2 regions of the Pseudarthrobacter sp. TE3704 genome follow, and region 1 is predicted to be linked to the other one. Evidence: riboswitches for the same ligand, from Rfam matches in the RefSeq annotation. Region 1 holds a riboswitch; the other holds the start of a gene.
What was found. A riboswitch is a leader RNA that binds a small molecule or an ion and turns the genes downstream of it on or off. The one in region 1 is predicted to bind cyclic di-AMP.
Positions count from the first base shown of each region.

Region 1 (7,372 bases):
TCGGGGTCCCTTCCAGCAGATCACCGAGTTTGCCTCCGCCAGCGGCATCGGCCAAAAAGCCGGTATTGCCCTTGCCGCCACCGGCCTGGTGCTGACCGTGACTGTTCCGGCCACCAGCCCTGTGATGGCCACCGACGGCGGAGGCACACCCGTCGCTGCCTCGGCAGTTACGCCCCAGCCGGCTGTCACCGCCGAGGCGGGAGCCCAGATTGACTTCAGCCGCTCGGCCGTTGTCACGCAGGCTGACCCGGACGGCAAGCTTAAGCAGCTCCTGAGTGCCCAGTCTGCCGGGGCCGTCTCGAGCGCCGCTTCTGCCGGGAGCCTTGGTGCCCCGCTCGCCACCATGTCCACTGCATCCCCCTTCGGCTACCGGGTCAGCCCCATCACCGGCGGCTCCGGCGACTTCCACCGCGGCCAGGATTATGTGGCACAGTGCGGCACCTCCGTCCTCGCTGCTGCCACCGGCACCGTGACATTTGTTGGCTGGCACCAGTACGGCGGTGGAAACCGCGTAGTGGTGGACCACGGCAACGGCCTGGAGACCACCTACAACCACCTGTCGTCCTTCAGCGTGACAGAAGGCCAGACGGTCTCCCGCGGCGACGTTGTCGCGCTGAGCGGGACCACCGGAGCCTCCACCGGCTGCCATCTCCACTTTGAGGTGCAGGTCAACGGCGAAGTTGTCGATCCCACCCGCTGGCTTTAGTCAAATGAGTGCAATCTCTCACATGGGTGTTACCAGCCGTGACCTGAATGTGACATTGCTGCAAAACTCCTGTACCGTCTAACTCGCGTCAACTTTTCCGAAGTTGACGCTCTTGAGTGGATTGCCTAGCTCTGCCACCGCTCAAGGTCCGTTCGCATTTCATCGTCTGGCAGGGGCGGGGGAACCAATTTTGGCCTTCTTCATGAAGGCCTTGGGGTTAAGTCGCAAAGCTTCCTTAGGAAGCCGCGCGGCCGGGTGACTCCCATCCGAATCCGACAGCTCACCTCGCAGGCATTGGGAGAGGCTACCTTCGTGTCTTCACGCCATAATTCTGCGCGCCACCGTGCACAAACGGTTCGTACCAACCCTTTGGATGCCATGTCCAAGGCTGTTAGTGCCAATGCCGGGACAGTAGGTCGCCAGGCAGCAGTTGTCGCAGCTGCTTCCGGTCTTGTTCTTGGTATGGGACTGCCTGCCACTGCAGCGGACACCACCGCTGGTATCTCCGCTTCCACCGAGTCGGGTTCCGCGCAGACCGCCCTTGCCGTCACCGCCGAGCCCACCGCAACCGTTTCCTTCGAACGCCCCGTGGTGACCACCATCGCTGCGCCGAAGATCGAGCCGGTCCGTGCCCAGTCCACCGACACCTCCACCGACGCCGACGAAGATTCAGCTTCGGCCATCACTGCATCCACCGCAGAAAAGGCATTGGCGGCGGCCAGCTCAGCAGCCACCTCCGGCCTCGCAGCCATCGCCTACACCGGCATCGGGAGCCCCTACGTCTGGGGCGGCACCACCCCCAACGGCTGGGACTGCTCAGGCTTCACCCAGTGGGTTTACGCCCAGGCCGGCATCAGCATCCCGCGCGTCAACGCCTGGACGGCCATGACGCCCACCTCCACCCCGCAGCCTGGCGACCTGGTCATGCAGAATGGCGGCGCACACGTGGGCATCTACGTCGGCAACGGCATGATGATCAGCGCCCTCAACCCTTCGCAGGGCACGCTGCTGCACTCTGTGGCCGCCACCGGAACCTCCTCGTTCTACACCCTGGCCGGCAAATAGTTCTTGGAGCTTCGGCCCCGGGAACTATTTCTTTGCCCCCCGTTTTTCGCTAAATCACACATCCCCGTTCGGGGCGCGCCGACATACCCCCAAGATGCCGGCGCGTCCAAAACTCTCGGGCTGCCCACAGGCCCCGAGGAAATCGAAAGAGAGAACTGATGACTACTCGTGCTACCGCACGGCACCGCGCCGAGGTCACCAAAACCAACTCAATCGCCGTCATTGCCAAGGCTGTCGGCGATAACGCCGGCGGCGTGGGCCGCCAGGCCGCGGTTATTGCCGCCGCTTCCGGCCTGGTCCTGACGAGCGGCATTGCAGCCAACGCTGCTGATGCCAACATCCAGCGGGACTCCGCTTCCGCCTCGACCCTGGAAGTCGAGTCCGCTGTTGAAGCCCCCATTTCCGCGGCTTCCACCATCGCCATCACCTACGAAAAGCCGGCAGTGACCACCACCCCGGCCCCGGTTGTTGTCGCGGAAGAGCCCGAGGTTGAGGTTCAGGAAGCCGCTCCGGCGGCCCAGCCTGTTGCAGCTCCGAAGGTCACTGCCACGGTTACCGCTGCTGCCGCCCCCGCAGCTCCGGCCTCGGCCAGCGGCAAGGGTGCAGCCATCCTGTCCGCCGCTTACGCCCAGCTGGGTGTTATGCAGGACTGCACCATGCTGGTGACCAACTCCCTGGCCGCCGTGGGCATCAACTTCCACGACTGGCCTGCAGGCTACCTGTCCCTCGGCCGCACGGTCAGTGCCGCCGAAGCCCAGCCCGGCGACCTGATCTACTACGCCGACGGCGGCGCCGGCATGGCCCACGTTGCTGTCTACGCCGGCAACGGCCAGGCCGTGCACGGCGGCTACAACGGCAACCAGACCGTTGTCTTCAGCGCCAACGTAGGTTCCGGCCCGGTATTCATCCGCGTGAACTGATGTTCCCGACGGAACGCCTGGTTGATCCCCGGCTGACCTGAAGGACTGTCTGCCTAACGAAATGACCCCTGCCTTTGTGGCAGGGGTCATGTTTGTTTAACGGACCGCGCACATCCGATGACCCGCCCCTGCGCCCCCGTGATGCAGGAGGGCGATGCCGGCCAGATTAGCCGATAGTGGACTTCTTTGTTTACTCTTGTGGTGTCGATCCATAGCCCGGACCATGCCGAGGGCAGCCGGCCCTCGTGCCCCTGACGGGTGCGGCCGTGAAGAGGTACGTGCATGCGCACTCTCGTTCTGAATGCTGGATATGAACCGCTGGCGGTTATTTCATTCCGCCGGGCGCTGGTGCTTGTGCTGACCAACAAGGCGAGCGTGGTGGCTGAGGGGGACGATCCCGTGGTGGGTCCCCAGGAGATTCTGGGCCGCCCGTCCGTGATTCTCCTGAACCGCTACATCCGTCCCAGATACAACCACGCCACCGCCGTCAGCCGCCGGGGTGTGCTCAGGCGGGACGGGCACAAGTGCGCGTACTGCGGAAAAGCGGCCCACACCATCGATCATGTCCATCCAAAATCCCGCGGTGGTGCCGATTCGTGGGAGAACCTGGTTGCCGCCTGCCTCCGCTGCAATAACGCGAAGGGGGACCATACCCCGGCCGAAATGGGCTGGAAGCTGCGGTTCGTGCCGGAGCCTCCGCACGGCACCATCTGGCAGATTAAGGAACTGGAAAAGCCCACGCCGGCGTGGGATCCGTTCCTGTTGCCCGAACGTGCTGCCTGACCTGCCTCTGCACCCCGCCACATCCGCAACCGCCGGTAGGCTGGGACTGTGGAAGCGAACACGCCGTCCTTTGATGCCCTGATCCTGGCGGGGGGCCGGTCCGCACGGCTTGGCGGAGTACCGAAGCAGAACCTGCAATTCCAGGGCGCCAGCCTCCTCGAGCGCTCCCTTGCTGCCGCTGCAGAGGCCCGGCGCATTGTGGTGGTGGGTCCTCCCGGGCTGGTGCCGGCGGGGATCCTCTCCTGCCGTGAAGAGCCCGAGTTCGCCGGCCCGGCAGCCGCGATTGCCGCCGGTCTGGATACCCTCGCGGGCGCGGGGTCGGAGTCCGACTACACACTGGTGCTCGCCTGCGACATGCCGCTGGTGACCGACGCGGTCAGCGTGCTCCACACGTCCCTGACGGCCGGGCACCGTGCGGGGGCGGACGCAGTCCTGGCGCGGACTGAGGACGGGACACCGGAAGGCCGCATCCAGCCACTGGCCGGTTTTTACCGCACAGCTGCGCTAAAAAAGGCTGCGCAGGACCTTGCGGCCAGGGGGGCCCTGATTAACGGTTCTGTCCGCTCGCTCCTTGCTAGTCTGGACGTGCAGCTTGTCAGCGTCCCCGCCGCGTCCACAGCAGACGTGGATACGTGGGACGATGCCGCCGCACTAGGGATTGCCGCCGGCAACCAGGACAAGGACCATGGCCGTCCCGGCCGCAGTTAACGTGGGAGGCAGTTCATGAAGAGCCAGGATGAAACGCTGGAGGAATGGTGCAGGTCGCTGCTCCAGGCCTATGAACTCGAGGATGTCCAGGTGGACGTCAACGCCATCCTGTCCCTTGCCGGCGTAGCAGCCCATTCCGTGGTCCGTCCGGCTGCTCCGCTCACCACATTCATTGCCGGCTATGCCGCGGGCCTGGCCTCCGGTTCCGGCCGCACGACGGATGCCGCGTCCATGGACTCGGCCCTGGCCGTGGCGCGTTCACTTGCTGCCGACTACGACGCTGAAGCCGCCGGGACCCCCGGCGAATGACCGGGGAACCCCAGGGAGAAGCAGGTAGACCCGAAGGGCAGGACACGCCGCACCACCTTGCCCACACCTGGGAAGAAGCACGGCAGGCAGCGTTTGATGCTGCCACGCCGATTCCTGCCGGCCCGGTGGCGCTGGAGCTTGCCCTGGGCCGCCGCCTGGACCAGGACATTGTGGCACTGCAGGACATGCCGCACTATGCGTCCTCGGCCATGGACGGATGGGCTGTCAACGGCACCGGCCCGTGGATCCTGGTTGAGCCGGGAGCCAGGCTGGCACCGCACCAGGCCAGCCCCATCGTGACCGGCGGCCTGATTCCTCCCGGCGGCAAGGCCATACTGCGCAGCGAGAGCGCCGTCCTGGGCAAGGACGACGACGGGCTCCCCATCCTGGAAACCGGTGGAACCGCGCGTCCGGGGGAGCCGCGCAACGGCCAGCACATCCGGAGGGCGGGGGAGGAGGCCAGGGAAGGGGACATCCTGGTCAAAGCCGGGGTGGAGCTGAATCCCGCGCATCTGGCACTCGCTGCCCTTGCCGGCCACGACGAGGTGCACGTCCAAGGCAAACCCCTGGTGCGGCTGCTGCTGACCGGCTCCGAGGTAGTGGCCGAGGGCCTTCCGGTTCCGGGCCAGGTGCGCGACACCTTCGGTCCCCAACTGCCGGCCGTGGTCGCGATGCTGGGTGGCATTGCCGGGGGACAGCAGAAAAATGGCGATTCTTACGAGGAATGGCTCGCCGGCCTGGAGGACGTGGTCCCGGAGGCACCCGGCGCACCCGACTTGCCGGCCGACGTCGTGATCACCACAGGCGGGACAGGACGCTCCGGCACGGACCACCTGCGCCGCGCGGTTGCTGAGCTGGGCGGGCGGCTGGTCATCGACGGCGTGGCTATGCGCCCCGGGCATCCCGCCGTCCTGGCCGAGCTGCCGGACGGCAGGTTCGTGCTGGGCCTGCCGGGAAATCCGCTTGCCGCAATGATGGCGTTGTCAACGGTGGGTGCCCCGCTTCTGGCTGCCCTGGGCCACGGCACCATGCCCTCCGTGCAGGAGGTGCCGTGCGGAACATTGATCGAACCCGATCCCGGGCGCACCCGGCTGATGCCTTTCCGCCTCCTCTACGGCATGGCTTCCCCGGCCCAGCACACGGGGCCCGGGATGATGCGGGGACTGGCTTCTGCCGACGGCGTCCTGGTGGTGCCGCCACACGGTGTGCAGCTGGGTGAGCCGGTGCCGGCTTTCGCGTTGCCGTGGGGTCCGCCTATTCCCGCGCCCGCTGAAGCCCCGGCCAAGGCCAAGCCCCGCAGTGCGGGCCGGAATGCCCGGACGGGCACCAAAGCCGCGGATGGTCCGGTGGACTGGAGTGCCCTTCTTGGCTGAGCAGCGCGCAGGGTTAAAGGGTGCAAGGTTAAGAGGGGTTGGTTCCGCGGTGCACCTGGTTGAGCCGGGTCCCCGCGGTTGTCATGATGGAGTTATGAACAGGCAAGGTGGGAGATGGGACGCGTAACCCAGCGCCGCAAGGTGCACAAGTATGTTCTGGATGGCTCACCGAATGCCATCGAGTTCCCGGTCCGGTACCGGGAGGACGTCCTGGCTGTTGAGGAACCGCTGGAAATCCGGCTGGGCTCCCTCTCCTTCTCCGTCACCATGCGGACGCCCGGTGACGACTTTGACCTGGTGGCCGGTTTCCTGGTGTCCGAGGGTGTCATCTGGTCCGCTGAACAGCTCGTTTCCCTGCGGTTCTGTGCAGGTGAAGACGAAGACGGAGTCCAGACATTCAACGTGGTGGAGGCGCAGCTGCGGCCGGACGTCCCGCTTCCTGCCACCGGACGCAACGTGTATACGTCAAGTTCCTGCGGCATCTGCGGTACGGACTCCATAGAATCGGTCCGCAAATCCTCGCATTACAGCCCGCAGTCCGATCCCGTGACGGTGGATGCCCAGGTCCTTGCCTCGCTGCCGGCACTGCTCCGCCAGTCCCAGCGCCTCTTTGACGACACCGGGGGAGTGCACGCGGCCGGCCTGTTCAAGGTGGAGGACGACGGCGGCGTGAAGCTTTTGTGCCTCCGCGAGGACGTGGGGCGGCACAACGCCGTGGACAAGGTGGTGGGCTGGGCGCTGCGCGAAGGCCTCCTCCCGCTGCGCGGAACGATCCTCCAGGTATCGGGCAGGGCATCCTTCGAGCTGGTCCAGAAAGCCGCCATGGCAGGAATTCCCGTGCTGGCCGCCGTGAGCGCTCCCTCCAGCCTGGCCGTTGAACTGGCCGAAGCCGGCGGGGTAACGCTTGCGGGATTCAGCCGGGGTACCAGCCTGAACGTGTACGCCGGCAATGACCGCATCACCGGGCCCGTGGTTCCCGTGCCGTCTGCGTGAGCTTCCCCCGCCGGGAGTTTCCGGGCACGCTCGCAGAAGGGGTTGGATATCAGGCTACTAGCGGGTAGATTTGTCCATCGAATGGACACGATAGTCCACTTTCATACTCTGAAGAAGGCCCACATTGCATGACGACCGCCGGATCACGGAAGTCCGCCTGGAGAGGTTCGTGCGTGAGCGCATCAACCCCGCCGTCTACAGCAGGAGCCTTCCCCTTGCCCTGAGCAGCTGGGATGTGCCGGACGAACCGGTCCCCGCGCTGGAGGCCATGCGGCAGGAATTCCGGCCGCAGGAGCACGGCGCCCCGTGGGGAAAACCGTGGGGTACCAAGTGGCTCCGCCTGCAGGGCGAAGTCCCCGAATCGTGGGGTACCGAGCCGGACACCACCGTGGAAGTTGTGGTGGACCTCGGCTTCACCATCGAAACCCCGGGCTTCCAATGCGAGGGCATTGCCTGGCGGCCGGACGGCACCATCATCAAGGCCGTCTCGCCGCGGAACCAGTACATTCCCCTGA
Region 1 is NZ_JBWCCJ010000009.1:116,419-123,790, reverse strand. It holds gene ACZ9BC_RS20550 (M23 family metallopeptidase) at 1-706, shown strand, start outside; cyclic di-AMP (ydaO/yuaA leader) riboswitch at 843-1,014, shown strand; gene ACZ9BC_RS20545 (C40 family peptidase) at 1,085-1,771, shown strand; gene ACZ9BC_RS20540 (NlpC/P60 family protein) at 1,930-2,691, shown strand; gene ACZ9BC_RS20535 (HNH endonuclease) at 2,974-3,474, shown strand; gene mobA (molybdenum cofactor guanylyltransferase) at 3,523-4,182, shown strand; gene ACZ9BC_RS20525 (DUF6457 domain-containing protein) at 4,198-4,491, shown strand; gene ACZ9BC_RS20520 (molybdopterin molybdotransferase MoeA) at 4,488-5,864, shown strand; gene fdhD (formate dehydrogenase accessory sulfurtransferase FdhD) at 5,979-6,857, shown strand; gene ACZ9BC_RS20510 (alpha-mannosidase) at 6,982-7,372, shown strand, end outside.

Region 2 (7,372 bases), on a different contig from region 1:
CCTGGCAAGCGGCCACAGAACTGAGCGGCCTCAAAGCCGCTGCCGCGTTTTACGGACCAGCCCCGGACCTCAGCAGGGTCCCTGCCATCAAGGCGGCCGTCTTCGGCGTCTACGCCGAGCTGGACCAGCGCATTACCGGAGCCATGCCGGCACTCCGGGACGCTTTGGCCGGAACGTCGGTAACGCATCAGCTCACGGTCTATCCCGGCGTCGACCATGCCTTCCACAACGACACCGGCGAGCGCTACAACGAAGCGCAAGCAACGGCCGCGTGGAACGACACGCTGGCCTGGTTCGGGCAGCAGCTTTAATCCGGTGGACGGCAAGTTTCCACCCCTGCCGTTCATCAGTATGCTTACTATTGTTGGGTAAGCCGATCACGAGGAAGGCATCATCATGACTGAACAGAACCTCCCTGACGACGAGCTGGAAGTTGTCGAGGAAAACGACGTACTTCTCGACGAGACTCCCGGCGCCGCCGCATCCTTCGAACTCGACCCCGTCTCCGGCGAACCGGACAGCTACCCGGGTGCCGCCGAAAACAATCCGGACCGCTGGCAGGAAGATCCCCTGCTCCAGGACGAGGCCGTATCCGGCGAAGAAGAGGACTTCCTGAGCGATCAGACGCTGCGGGACGAGACGGCTGAAGCCCGGTACGAGGCCGGCGACGAGCAGGTGCCCCCTGGCACGCCGACCCTCGGCGAAGCCGTTGCAGACGTTGACTTTGGCGAGAACCCCGGCGGCCCGGAAGCCGAGGGCAGCGACGATACGGAGAACTTCGGCGGTTCCCCGCTCAGCGAATTCGATCCCGACGATTTGGAACGCTAAAGCCAACAGCATCTGGCCTTCAGCCCAAAGTGGGCTAAAATACTAAGCAGACTGATGAATATCGGTTGGCAAGATCAAGACTGAAGGAGTTTCACATGAACTTGGGAAGCATGATCAAGAACGCCGCTGGACGATTCGCAGGCAGGACCGAGACCGGCGGAACAGTGCGCCGGCGCGGCATCGGCGCACCAGGACGCACCCCGCACACAACCGGTGCGGTGGGCGGCAGGCAAAGTGGCATCGCCGGCAAGATTATGGGAATGCTCAGGCGGCACTGACCCCCACATGACACACCACAAGGCAGGTTCCTCCGGAGCCTGCTTTTTGGTTTCCCCCTTTAACCATGCGTGAACTCATTGTCCTTGGAACTGCATCGCAGGTCCCTACCCGCACCAGGAACCACAACGGGTACCTGTTGCGCTGGGACGGCGAAGGCCTGCTCTTCGACCCCGGCGAGGGCACCCAGCGCCAGATGATCCATGCCGGTGTATCGGCAACCCAGATCACCAGGATCTGCCTCACCCACGTCCACGGCGACCACTGCTTCGGCCTGCCCGGCGTTCTGTCCCGCATGGCTTTGGACGGGGTCACACATCCCGTGCACCTCCACTATCCCGCGTCCGGGGAGGATGTGGTCCAGGCCCTCGTTTCCATCAGTTCGCCCGGGATCGACCTGAGGCTCCACCCCCACGGCGCGTCCGGGGCCGTTGCTGAAGGACTGGACGTCCGGCCATTGAAGCACCGCATCGAAACCTACGGCTACCGGCTCACGGAACCGGACGGCCGCACCCTGTTGCCCCACCTGCTTGCGGCAGCGGGCATTGAAGGCCCCGACGTGGGGCGCCTGCAGCGCAAAGGCTCCCTCGCCGGCGTCGGCCTGGAAGACGTCAGCGTGCCCCGGCCCGGGCAGCGCTTTGCGTTCGTCATGGACACCGCGCCGTGCACGGGCGCGGAAGAGCTGGCCGACGGCGTGGACCTCCTGGTCGCCGAGTCCACCTTTAGCGACGACGACGCCGGGCTGGCGGACCAGTACCGCCACCTCACCGCCGGGCAGGCAGGGGAGTTGGCGGCAGGCGCCGCTGCCGGCACCCTGGTGCTCACGCATTTCTCGTCCAGGTACGGCGACGACCTCGCCATGCTTGCCGGGCACGCCGCCGCGCGGGCGGACAGCACCCGTGTCATTGCCGCCCATGACCTGCAACGGATCGCCTTCCCCCGGCGTGACCGCTGGCCGGAGGGCGGGGTCCCGGCCGGACCCGGTGCGCGCACCGGGAGCATTGCCAAAGGGCGCAAGGAGGATCAGAGTGAAAGACGTGGCGCGGACACCGGAGCCCGGCCACCGAACCCGCAAGGAGGCGGACAGTGAGTGCCACATCGGAAGAAGTGTTTGACGTTACTCCCGAAGACAAGGAACCCGCCCTCAAACGGGTGCTTGGCCCCAAACTCCTCCTGCTGTTCATCGTGGGGGACATCCTGGGCGCCGGCGTCTATGCCGTGACCGGAACCATGGCCGGGACAGTGGGCGGCATCGTTTGGCTGCCCTTCCTGCTGGCGTTCGTGGTGGCGACGCTGACAGCCTTTTCCTACCTTGAGCTGGTCACCCAGTATCCGCAGGCTGCGGGGGCCGCGCTCTATACGCACAAAGCATTCGGGATCCACTTCGTCACCTTCCTCGTGGCCTTCGCCGTGGTCTGTTCCGGCATTACGAGCGCATCGACATCGGCGAACGTCCTGGCCCAAAACTTTTTCGGCGGGCTGGAGATCAACGGGGTGATGGGTGATCCGGGGCAGGGCGTGATCACTGCGGTGGCCCTCGGGTTTATGCTCCTGCTGGCGGCCATCAATTTGCGCGGAGTGGGGGAGAGCGTCAAATTCAACGTGGTGCTGACCCTCGTGGAGATGATCGCGCTCTGCATCGTGATCGGCGTCGGCTTCTACGTGATGGCCCAGGGGACAGGCAATCCGGGCGAAATCTTCGTGTTCAACGACTACCAGGACAAGGGACTGTTCCTGGCTGTCACCGCCGCCACCTCCATCGCCTTCTTTGCCATGGTGGGCTTCGAAGACTCGGTGAACATGGTGGAAGAAACCCGGAACCCGGAGAAGATCTTCCCCCGGACCATGCTCACCGGGCTCGGCATTGCCGTGCTCCTCTACATGCTGGTGGCGGTCTCCGTGGTCAGCGTGCTGTCCCCCACTGAGCTTGAAGGGATCCGGGAAGCTGAGGGAGCGGCGCTCCTGGAGGTTGTCCACAAAGGCTCACCCGACTTCCCGATCGACAGGGTCTTCCCGTTCCTGGCCGTCTTCGCCGTAGCCAACACAGCCCTGATCAACATGCTGATGGCCAGCCGCCTCATCTATGGCATGGCCCGGCAACACGTCCTGCCACGGGCCCTGGGGAAGGTGCTGCCCGTTCGCCGCACCCCTTGGGCCGGCATCGCCTTCTCCACCATCCTCGCGCTGGGCCTGATCCTCTACGTGACCAGCGATCCCAAGAGCAACATTGTGGCCAACCTGTCCGGCACGACGGCGTTCCTGCTGCTGTGCGTCTTCACCGTGGTGAACGTGGCCTGCCTGGTGCTGCGGCGCAAGCGGGACCCTGACCGGAAGGTGTTCTTCACCTCTCCTGGACAGCTGCCCCTCGTGGCGGCACTGCTCTGCGCGTTCCTTGCCGGCCCGTGGGTAGGCCGCAATGTGATCCAATACCAGATTGCCGGCGGACTGATGGCGATCGGTGTTGTCCTGTGGCTGGTTACCTGGCTGGTCAACCGGCGGACAAACGACAGGGATAGGGTTAATCCATGACTGCCTCTGCAGAATCAACAGTTACTTTCGACGGCCGCTTCGCCAGGGAACTGGCGGAATTGGCGGTTCCCTGGCAGGCGGAGGAAGCCCCCGACCCGCAGCTCCTGGTCTTCAATGAGGCGCTCGCACATCAGCTGGGACTCGACCCGGACTACCTCCGCACGCCCGAGGGCGTCCGGCTCCTGCTCGGCAACCACCTGCCGGAAGGGGCAACCCCCGTGGCCCAGGCCTATGCCGGACACCAGTTCGGTGGGTACTCGCCCCTGCTCGGCGACGGCCGGGCCCTGCTCCTCGGCGAGATCGTGGACGCCAACGGCCGCCTGCGGGACATCCACCTCAAGGGCTCGGGCCGCACACCCTTTGCGCGGGCAGGCGACGGCCGCGCCGTCGTCGGGCCCATGCTGCGGGAGTACCTGGTGAGCGAGGCAATGCATGCGTTGGGCATCCCCACCACCCGCTCGCTCGCCGTGGTGGGCACCGGACGGCAGGTGCGCCGGGACGACATGCTGCCCGGCGCGGTCCTGGCCCGGGTGGCCAGCAGCCACCTGCGCGTGGGGAGTTTCCAGTACGCGCGGGCGACGGACAACATCGAGCTCCTGCGCCGGCTGGCGGACCACGCCATCGCCAGGCACTACCCGGCCGCTGCAGAAGCAGACAACCCATACCTGGCGCTCTTTAAGGGCGCAGTGTCCGCCCAGGCCTCGCTGGTGGCGCAGTGGATGCTGGTGGGGTTTGTCCACGGCGTGATGAATACGGACAACATGACCATCTCCGGTGAAACCATCGACTACGGACCATGCGCCTTTATGGACGCCTTCAATCCCGCCGCGGTCTACAGCTCCATTGACGTCGGCGGGCGCTATGCGTACGCCAACCAGCCCGTGGTGGCCGAATGGAACCTCGCCCGCCTCGCCGAAGCGATGCTGCCGCTTTTCAATGAGGACCAGGAGCAGGCCGTTACCCCCGCCGTGGAAGCCCTGGGCGAATTCCGGAAGCAGTACAGTGATGCCTGGTTCAGCGGCATGAAAACCAAGCTGGGCCTGCCGGAAGCCCCTGCCGGGAGCCCCGGGGACGCCGCAGCATCGGAGCTGGTGGACGGGGTTGTGGCGCTGCTCAAGGACGGGCCCGTCGATTACACCCAGTTCTTCCGGAACCTCGGCCAGGCAGCGCGGGGGAACGTCCGGCCGGCCCGCGGCATGGTCCTGGACCTCGCTGCGTTCGACGCCTGGGCCGGGCAGTGGCTGGCACTGGATCCCGACGCTGACCTGATGGATTCGGTGAACCCGGTGTACATCCCGCGCAACCACCTCGTGGAGGAAGCGCTCGCGGCCGCCACCGAGGGGGACCTTGATCCGTTGCACGGGCTGCTGCAGGCCGTCACTGCTCCCTACGATGAACGCCCGGGCCTTGAACGCTATACGGAAGGCCCGCCGGAAGACTTCGGCACCTACATGACCTTCTGCGGTACGTAGCCCGGAAGACCGGGAACGAAACAAGGGCGGCAGCCGGGATATCCCGGCTGCCGCCCTTGTCTGCGCTTCTTCGGTGCGCCTGCGGAATTAAGCTACGCGGACGAAGGAAGCTCCACTGAGCCAGCTGATGGAGTGGACCTCGGTCTTGAAGCCGTCAACGCCGCCGCTGACAACCTGGCCGTTGCCGGCGAAGACGCCAACGTGGCCGGCGGTGATCACCAGGTCACCGGGGGCAGGGGTGCCCACCACGGAGCCGTACTGGTAGAACTGGCCCGGGGCCAGGTCTCCCACGGACTTGCCGACGGCGCGGAGGGCCTTCTCCACCATGGCGGTGCAATCCTGCTGGACGCCGAGCTGGCCGTAGGCGTTGGCCAGGATGGCTGCGCCGGTGCCCGTTCCGGTGGCGGCGGGAGCAGCCGGTGCCGGTGCGGGGGCCGGTGCCGGAGCGGGGGCGGTGGAGGCGTAGGAGATGTTCATGCCGGTGTTCGCGGGAGCGGATGCGGCCTGGACCGGAGCGGCGGCGGGTGCTGCGTATCCGGCGCCCGGGATGGTGATCTGGTCACCCGGGTAGATGATGGTGGAGATGTCCAGCCCGTTGGCGGCGAGGACATCGTTGAGGCTGACGCCGTTGGCTGCCGAGATGGCGCCCAGGGTGTCACCGGAAACAACGGTGTGGACGTTGGCGGCGGCTGCTGCTGCGGGGGCGGCAACTGCGGCGGCGGGCGCTGAGTAGGCCTGGACGTTAGTGGCTTCGGTGCTGTCCGGGCCGGTCACGCCTGCATGGGCCGGAGCTCCGACGCCGAACGCAATGCCGGATGCAGCGGCAACTGCGAGGGCCGGGCGGCCGAGCGTCCGGGCCTGGGACTTGGCGGAAACAGCCAAACCGTGAAGCACGATTGAGCGGGCCGGAGTCGCGCGGTGACGGGCGGTGATGGAATTTTTTGACACGGTTGATCGCCTCTCCCATGCCTGCGGGGTGAGCTGTCGGGTTCGGGTTGGAGATACCCGGCCGAAAGCAACCCCGAACGGAACGAGGCGCTGTCGACTTAACCCCAAGGCTTTAAAAAGCCGCGGAAACTTGGTTCCCCCGTCCCTGCCAACAGGAAAGCGATTGAATCCCGTATCAGCGGCAGGGCTCGGCATGCTGAGGGGAATGTCCCGCTTGGGAGGGACACGTGAAAGACCATAACCCGCCCAGCCGCTGATTGTCACATTTGGATAACATACGAGGCCCTCCTCTCGGATTAGGCAATCGTCTTGATTGCACAGAAGGATCCCGTCTTGACCTCGCCTAATAGTCCGCTGCTAACCCTGCGCGCAGGACCGCGTAACAAAGTCATAAAGTTGCGCACGTAACACTGCTTCTGCTGGAACGCGGATGGGTCCCTCCCTGGCGTTGACAGTGACGTGGAGAGGCAGGACAGTGCCCACTTTGTCCTCCGCAATTGCATGCGGGTCACAGCGGGCGGGGCGGAAGTGCAATGGGAACTGACTGGGCCCGTCACCCGCCGCGACGGTGAGGTTTTCCGGCCAGGGATTCCAGGGCGCTTCGGCCAGCAGGGGAGTGCCGCCGATGCTCCGTATGGTCAGGGATCGGGCCGCCTGGTCCGGGTTTGTCCTATCTGCTGCCATGTGCGGGGCCACCACAAGATGGACGACGGCAGTGCGCGCGTCCGGCGCCACCTCCAGCTGGGTGCCCAGGCGGATGTCCGCCACGGCGGCTACTGCGGTGGCGAGGCAGAGTTCGCCATTGTTGCGCCGGAGGACCCCGAATGGATCTGAGGCGTTGAAGGTCAGTTGCCGGCGCCGGGCCTGTCCGGGTGAGGTCACGAGCACGGTGGCCGTCGCCGTTTCCCCGTCCGGGGACGGGTGCTCCTCACACGTTGCAGCGGGAAGCGCCGCCGGCAGGCTTTTCGGCTGGCCGGGCGGCAGTTCGATGCCACCCCCGGCGGGCATCCAGCTGATCGCTCCTTTGAAGAAGGGAGAGATGACTTCGGCCTGGATCACCGTCACAGCAGCGTCCGACGTATTGGTGAGCTGCAGCTGGACCTCAGGCTTGCCATATTGGTCCCGCGACTGGTTTAGCTCGACAGCTATGGGTCCTTGCCCTGCTGCGGCAGTCGGTGCCGGCCCGGTAGCCCGCGGCGCCGGCGTCGGCGTGCAGGCCGACGTTGCCTGTACCGCCACCAGCGCTGCCGCTGCGGCCAGGAGCCGCAGGCGGCGAAGGCGTGGAAGGAGCGCTCGAGTGCGTGCCGGTGCGCTGTTCC
Region 2 is NZ_JBWCCJ010000002.1:443,599-450,970, reverse strand. It holds gene ACZ9BC_RS06060 (dienelactone hydrolase family protein) at 1-311, shown strand, start outside; gene ACZ9BC_RS06055 (hypothetical protein) at 397-828, shown strand; gene ACZ9BC_RS06050 (hypothetical protein) at 924-1,106, shown strand; gene ACZ9BC_RS06045 (ribonuclease Z) at 1,172-2,194, shown strand; gene ACZ9BC_RS06040 (APC family permease) at 2,191-3,633, shown strand; gene ACZ9BC_RS06035 (protein adenylyltransferase SelO) at 3,630-5,105, shown strand; gene ACZ9BC_RS06030 (LysM peptidoglycan-binding domain-containing protein) at 5,193-6,053, opposite strand; cyclic di-AMP (ydaO/yuaA leader) riboswitch at 6,057-6,225, opposite strand; gene ACZ9BC_RS06025 (hypothetical protein) at 6,411-7,372, opposite strand, start outside.
Region 2: another riboswitch for cyclic di-AMP. It lies ahead of ACZ9BC_RS06030 (LysM peptidoglycan-binding domain-containing protein); the one in region 1 lies ahead of ACZ9BC_RS20545 (C40 family peptidase).